DNA from 2 places in the Bradyrhizobium sp. WD16 genome. Region 2 is predicted to be linked to the other one. Evidence: riboswitches for the same ligand, from Rfam matches in the RefSeq annotation. Region 2 holds a riboswitch; the other holds the start of a gene.
What was found. A riboswitch is a leader RNA that binds a small molecule or an ion and turns the genes downstream of it on or off. The one in region 2 is predicted to bind S-adenosylmethionine.

Region 1: another riboswitch for S-adenosylmethionine. It lies ahead of DB459_RS12485 (homoserine O-acetyltransferase); the one in region 2 lies ahead of DB459_RS10755 (O-succinylhomoserine sulfhydrylase).

Annotation. Positions count from the first base shown of each region.
Region 1 is NZ_CP028908.1:2,695,899-2,699,356, reverse strand. It holds gene metW (methionine biosynthesis protein MetW) at 1-286, opposite strand, end outside; gene DB459_RS12485 (homoserine O-acetyltransferase) at 286-1,488, opposite strand; SAM riboswitch at 1,552-1,631, opposite strand; gene DB459_RS12480 (chorismate mutase) at 1,827-2,711, shown strand; gene hisC (histidinol-phosphate transaminase) at 2,749-3,458, shown strand, end outside.
Region 2 is NZ_CP028908.1:2,330,237-2,333,694, reverse strand. It holds gene DB459_RS10765 (EAL domain-containing protein) at 1-646, shown strand, start outside; gene DB459_RS10760 (2'-deoxycytidine 5'-triphosphate deaminase) at 693-1,829, opposite strand; SAM riboswitch at 1,891-1,970, shown strand; gene DB459_RS10755 (O-succinylhomoserine sulfhydrylase) at 2,043-3,230, shown strand; gene DB459_RS10750 (SGNH/GDSL hydrolase family protein) at 3,357-3,458, opposite strand, start outside.

The DNA of each region.
Region 1 (3,458 bases), 370 kb from region 2:
AGGCATCATCCGGATAGTTGACGAGATCGGTATCGGCGTCGCCCTGGATCACGGCGAGGCCCTTGGCAACACAGTGATTGACGCCCTCGCGCGAAATCTCGATGCCGCGGCCATCGACCCCGCGGCTCTCGAGCAGCCGCAGCAGGTCGCCTTCGCCGCAGCCGACATCGAGCACCCGCGAGCCGGGCTCGACCATTTGCGCCACCAGAAGGTGGTCACCGCGATAGACCTTCGGCGCCTCGGGAGCCGTCGCTGCGGACTGGAGGGCCTGAGACTGCGTCACCATCATCGTGTCTCCGCCGGCAAGCCGCGGGTCTTGGCGGCCGACTGAAGGAAGGCGCGAACGATATCGAAGAACTCCGGCACTTCGAGCAGGAAGGCATCGTGGCCGCGATCGGTCTCGATCTCCGCGAAAGAGACCCGTGCGCCGCCGGCATTGAGCGCATGCACAACGGTGCGCGATTCCGAGGTCGGAAACAGCCAATCGCTGGTGAAGGACACCACGCAGAACCGGGTATCCGTGCCGCGAAAGGCGCTGGCGAGCGCGCCGCCGTGGTCGGCGGCGAGATCGAAATAGTCCATGGCCCGCGTCAGATAGAGATAGGAATTGGCGTCGAAACGTTCGACGAAGGACGACCCCTGATGGCGCAGATAGCTCTCCACCTCGAAATCGGCATCGAAGGAGAAGGTCGGCACCTCACGATCCTGAAGACGGCGACCGAACTTGCGATGCAGCGCCGCGTCGGAGAGATAGGTGATATGCGCTGCCATGCGCGCCACGCCGAGGCCGCGATGCGGCTTGATGCCGTGCTCGAAATAGCGCCCGTTATGCCAGTCCGGATCGGCCATCACCGCTTGGCGGCCGACTTCATGAAAGGCGATGTTCTGGGCCGAATGACGCGGCGCGCAGGCAATCGGCAACGCCGAGAATACGCGCTGCGGATAGGCGGAGGCCCACTGCAACACCTGCATGCCGCCCATCGAACCGCCGACCGCCGCGAACAACGTCTCGATGCCGAGCCGGTCGATCAGCATGGCCTGGGCACGCACCATGTCGGGAATGGTGATGACCGGGAAATCCAGCCCCCATAGTCTTCCGGTGGCGGGATTGGTCGAGGACGGGCCGGTCGAGCCGAGACACCCGCCGACCACGTTCGAACAGACGACGAAATAGCGCTCCGTATCGATCGGCTTGCCCGGACCGACCAGCGTCTCCCACCAGCCGGGCTTGCCGGTGACCGGATGGACATTGGCGACGTGCTGATCGCCGGTCAGCGCATGGCAGATCAACACTGCGTTGGTGCCGTCGGCGTTCAGCCTGCCGTAGGTCTGATAGGCGATCTGGAACGGCGCGAGATCGACGCCGCAGTCCAGCCGCAGCGGCGTGTCGGAGCCGAACTCCGCGACCAGCGAGGTCGGACGATCGGCCTCGCGCGCATAGTGCGGCGCCGGCGCTCGCTTGCCTGCTTCGAGGGCGGAATCGGACATCGTGTCTCCAGACCAATGGATCTGGTCATAAAAAAACCGGCCTGAACAACGGTTCGGCCGGGATCTCGTCTGTCCCCGGCCTGTTTAGCGAGTTGTTTAACGTGGCTGCAAGCCGGCCGGCTCAAATGACCACGGAATACCAAAGCTTCTATGCCCGGCCGGGCCGATCGTCAAGGCGCGTCGCTTCCCCGCCGGCCTCGGCCGGGGGTCGGCGAAAAGGCAAATTGGTCAATGTTTTCTTTGCTTTCGTCCGTCCAACTTCCTATCAATGAGCCTTCCCTGCGCGGCTTTTTCTTTCGATCGAAACTGTCGGCGCACGTCGTTCCGAAGGCCGCGAGATGTCCAAGTCCCCCCCCGCGTCACCCCCCGCACCGCCAGTGCTGACCGACTTGCGTCGCGAGATCGACCACATCGACGAGCAGGTGCACACCCTGCTGATGCAGCGTGCCGACATCATCGATCGACTGATCTCGGTGAAGAAGACCCAGGAGGTCGGCTCGGCGTTTCGTCCGGCACGCGAGGCGGACATGATGAAGCGGCTGGTGCAGCGCCACCGCGGCATCCTGCCGCTCGACACCGTCGAGAGCATCTGGCGCGTCATCATCGCCACCTTCACCTATGTGCAGGCGCCATTCTCGGTCCACGCCGACCTGTCGCCCGGGGAATCGGCGATGCGCGATTCCGCCCGTTTTCATTTCGGCTTCACCGTGCCCTTCGTCGCGCATTTCAGCGCCGCGGCCGCGGTCGAGGCGGTGGCGAAATCCAAGGGCGACCTCGCGCTGGTCTCGGCGACCGGCGGCCGAACCCCGTGGTGGCTGCCGCTCGAGGCTACCGGCGCGCCGAAGATCATCGCCCGCCTGCCCTTCGTCGAACGCGCCGACCATCCGGCGGCGCTGCCGGTCTTCGTCGTCTCGCGTGTCGCCGACGACGCCATGGTCACCGACATCGAGATGTGGAGCATCCGCGTTTCCGGCTGGAGCGCGGCGGTGGCCCGCGCGGTATCTCCGCTCGCCGACATCGTCGCCGTGCCCGACGGCACCTTCGACGGCGCGGCGCTGCTGGTGTCGCTGCCTGGACGCGGCTCGCCCCGCGAGACCGCGGCCCTCGACGAACTGCGCGTCACCCTGATCTCGGCGGGGGCTTCGGTGCGCACCACGGCCCTCGTCGGCAGCCACGCGGCGCGCTATACGGTGTCTCAGACGCCCGCGCCGGAAGCGCCCTGACAAGCCTCTCGATTCGTTCCATTTGGAGTTTCGTTCGATGTCTCGCCCCGTGCCGAAGCCCGGCATTCTCGATATTGCGCCCTACACGCCCGGCAAGAGCGGCAGCGAACAAGGCGGCCGCGTCTTCAAGCTGTCCGCCAACGAGAACGCTCTGGGTCCCTCGCCCAGGGCGGTCGAGGCCTACAAGGCGGCAGCGGCGCATCTCGAGGACTATCCGGAAGGCTCGTCGCGGGTGCTGCGCGAGGCCATCGGACACAAATTCGGCCTTGATCCGGAACGCATCATCTGCGGCGCCGGCTCCGACGAACTCCTCAATCTCCTCGCCTATGGCTATCTCGGGCCGGGCGACGAGGCGATCCACACCAGCCATGGCTTCCTGGTCTACCCGATCGCGACCATGGGCAACGGCGCCGCCAATATCGTCGCTCCGGAGCGGAACCTGATCGCGGATGTCGACGCCATCCTCGGTCTGGTGACGCCGCGTACCAAACTGATCTGGCTCGCCAATCCCAACAACCCGACCGGCACCTACCTGCCCTTCGACGAGGTCAAGCGGCTGCATGCGGGGCTGCGGCCGGATGTGCTGCTGGTGCTGGACGCCGCGTATTCCGACTTCGTCTCGCGCAACGATTACGAATCCGGGATCGAGCTGGTCGCGACCACCGAGAACACGGTAATGACGCGCACGTTTTCGAAGATCTATGGACTCGCGGCGCTGCGCATCGGCTGGATGTACGGGCCGGCGCA
Region 2 (3,458 bases):
GCGGCACCCGTCGTGGGGTGTGGTGGCGCCGAGCTCCCTGCTCGCGGACGAGCGGGACCCGCAATCGCACGCGTTGTCCTCCTTCGTGCTGCAAACGGCCATGGACGACTGGCATTTTTTCCTCGGTCGCAGCGGACCGCTCGATTTGTCGATCAATCTTCCTGCCGCCTTCCTCACCAATGCGACGGGGGTCGATGATCTGTGCCGGCTGCTGCCGGCGCATCCTGCCTTCCCCGGGCTGACGGTGGAAGTCGACGGGGCGGACATCGCCGCGCATTTCGAACCGCTGCGCGAGGTCGCCCGACGCGTCCGTTTCCATAACGTCGCGGTGACAGTCGACAATCTCGGCGTCGACTGGCCGGCGCTGATGGACCTTGAGCGCTTCCCCTTCGTCGAGATCAAGGTCGACCGCAACTTCGTCAACGGCTGCGCCGACGATCGTCTCAAGCGAAACGTCTGCCGCAGCATCGCCGAACTCGCGGCGGGTTATGGCGCACGCGCCATTGCCGAGGGTGTCGACAGCCGCGCCGATCTGCTTACGATCCGCGAACTGGGCTTCGATCTTGCCCAGGGCAGCCTGTTCGGCCAACCGGTGCAGGCGCGCAAATTCGCCCGGGCCCGCTTCAACCGGGCGCTGCCGCAGTAAGCGCGGTCGAAACAAACCGCTGCCGTATGAGGCCGCGATCACGCTGTCAGGGCGCGCGGAAATGCTTGGAGAGCTTCAGGCCCTGGCCCTGATAGTTGGAATTGATGCGCTGGCCGTAAAGCGCCGAGGGCCGCGCCAGCATATGCTCATAGACAAGGCGCCCGACGACCTGGTTATGCTCGAGGATGAACGGCACCTCGCGCGAGCGCACTTCGAGCACCGCGCGCGAGCCTTGGCCGCCGGCGCCCGCGTAACCGAAGCCTGGATCGAAGAAGCCGGCGTAGTGGACGCGAAACTCGCCGACCAGGGGATCGAAGGGCACCATTTCGGCGGCGAAATCCGGCGGCACCTGCACCGCCTCCTTGGAAGCGAGGATATAGAATTCGCCGGGATCGAGGATCAGGCTGAGGTCGTCGCGCGCGCGGATCGGCTCCCAGAATTCCTCCACCGCATAGCCACCGCGCCGGTCGATATCGACGACGCCGGTATGGCGCTTGGCGCGGTAGCCGACGAAGCCGCCCGAGCCCTCGCCAGACAAATCCACGCTCAGCGCGAGACCGTTGGAGAGATCGGGATCGTCAATGTCGACCAGTCGTTCCTTGGCGTGCAGCGCCTGCAGCGCCGTGCTGCCGAGCACGGCGTCACCGACGCGAAACCGGATCTGTGACAGGCGTGAGCCCTCGCGCAGCAACACCGGAAAGGTTTTCGGGCTGATCTCGGCGTACAGCGGGCCGTGATAGCCGGGATGGATCATGTCGAAGCGGCTGGTGCCGTCGGCGATCACGCGGGTGAAAACGTCGAGCCGGCCGGTCGAGCTCTTGGGATTGGCGGCGGCGCAGATCGACGGCGGCAGCGCCAGGCTCTCGAGCAGCGGCACCACATAGACGCAATTGGTCTCCAGCACCGCATCGCCGGTCAGATCGATCTCGTGCAGCTTGAGGTCTTCGATGCGCTCGGCCACGGTAGCGCCGGGACCGGGCAGGAAACTGGCGCGAACGCGGAAGGCGGTGGCGCCGAGCCGCAGATCGAGGCTTGCCGGCTGGATCTGGCTTTCGACGAAGGGCTGATCCGGCAGGATCAGGCCGGCATCGGCCATCGCCGCGATCATGCGATCGGGCAGGATTCCCCTGGCATCGGGTGGCAGCGGCAGCGGCACGGTCGACGGTTCCTGAAGGCTCTCCATAGCCCTCCTTCGGTTAACCGAAGCCCAGCTTGACGAAAAGCCTGACGCGGACTAAGAGCGTGACTTATCCCGTGGTCATTTGAGCCGGCCGGCTTGCAGCCACGTTAAACAACTCGCTAAACAGGCCGGGGACATCCGTGATCCCGGCCGAACGTCTTGTTCAGGCCGGTTTTTTTATTGGCCGATTGCCGTCGGTCCGTCTGGAGTCTCGCGATGTCCGAAAATACCCGCAATTATCGTCCCGAAACCCGCCTGGTCCACGGCGGAACGCTGCGCTCGCAATATGGCGAGACCTCCGAGGCGCTCTTCCTGACCCAGGGATTCGTCTATGAGAGCGCCGAACAGTGCGAGGCGCGCTTCACCGGTCACGACCCCGGCTTCCTCTATTCACGTTTTTCCAACCCCACGGTGGCAATGTTCGAGCGGCGCATGACCGAACTCGAAGGCGCCGAAGCGGCGCGCGCCACCGCCACCGGCATGGCGGCGGTCACCACCGCCATTCTTGCGCCGCTGCGCAGCGGGGATCACGTGGTCGCCGCCAAGGCCCTGTTCGGGTCCTGCCGCTATATCCTCGAGGACCTGCTGCCGCGCTATGGCATCACCTCGACGCTGGTCGACGGCATGGATCTCGACCAGTGGCGCAAGGCAATGCGGCCCAACACCCGCACCTGTTTCCTGGAGAGCCCGACCAATCCGACCCTCGATGTCGTCGACATCGCCGCTGTCGCTGACATTGCTCATTCCGGTGGTGCAAGGCTCGTGGTCGACAATGTGTTCGCCACCCCGATCTGGCAGAGTCCGCTCGCGCTCGGTGCCGATGTCGTGGTTTATTCGGCAACCAAGCATATCGATGGCCAGGGCCGCTGTCTCGGCGGCGTGATCCTGTCGTCCGAGCAATTCATCCAGGAACACATCCACACATTCCTGCGCCAGACCGGCCCCTCGATATCCCCGTTCAACGCCTGGGTTCTGCTCAAGGGGCTCGAGACCCTGGCAATCCGCGTTCGCCAGCAGACCGAGACAGCGACGGCCATCGCCGACACCCTTGCCAGTCACCCGAAGATCCCGCGCCTGGTCTATCCCGGGCGCGACGATCATCCGCAGGCGGCAGTCGTCAAGAAGCAGATGCGCGGCGGCTCGACGCTGGTCGGGTTCGAGGTGAAGGGCGGCAAGGCAGCGGCGTTCCGCATGCTCAATGCCCTCAGGATCGCCTGCATCAGCAACAATCTCGGCGACTCCAAGAGCATCGTCACTCATCCGGCGACCACAACCCATCAGCGGCTGACGCCGGAAGCGCGCGCTGAACTCGGGATCTCCGAGGGCTTCATCCGCTTCTCGGCGGGACTAGAGCACCGCGACGACCTCATCGAGGACCTGCAAGCGGCGCTGGAAAAGGCTTGAGGTGATTGCTGCTGGCGGCCACCCGCGCAAAGCGGGTGACCCAGAATGCTGCGCCAGATCGCAGAGGGGCCGGCAAGCGGAAGAGCCGGGAAGCCGGCACACCCTGCAGAAGCGAGAGCCTTACGCCTACAGCGGCCGGAACGTCAGAATGTTGGGCTCAGCCTCGATGCCGGCCTTAACCTGGTCGACCGACTGGATGATGCAGTCGCCCAGCAACTGGGCGAAGCA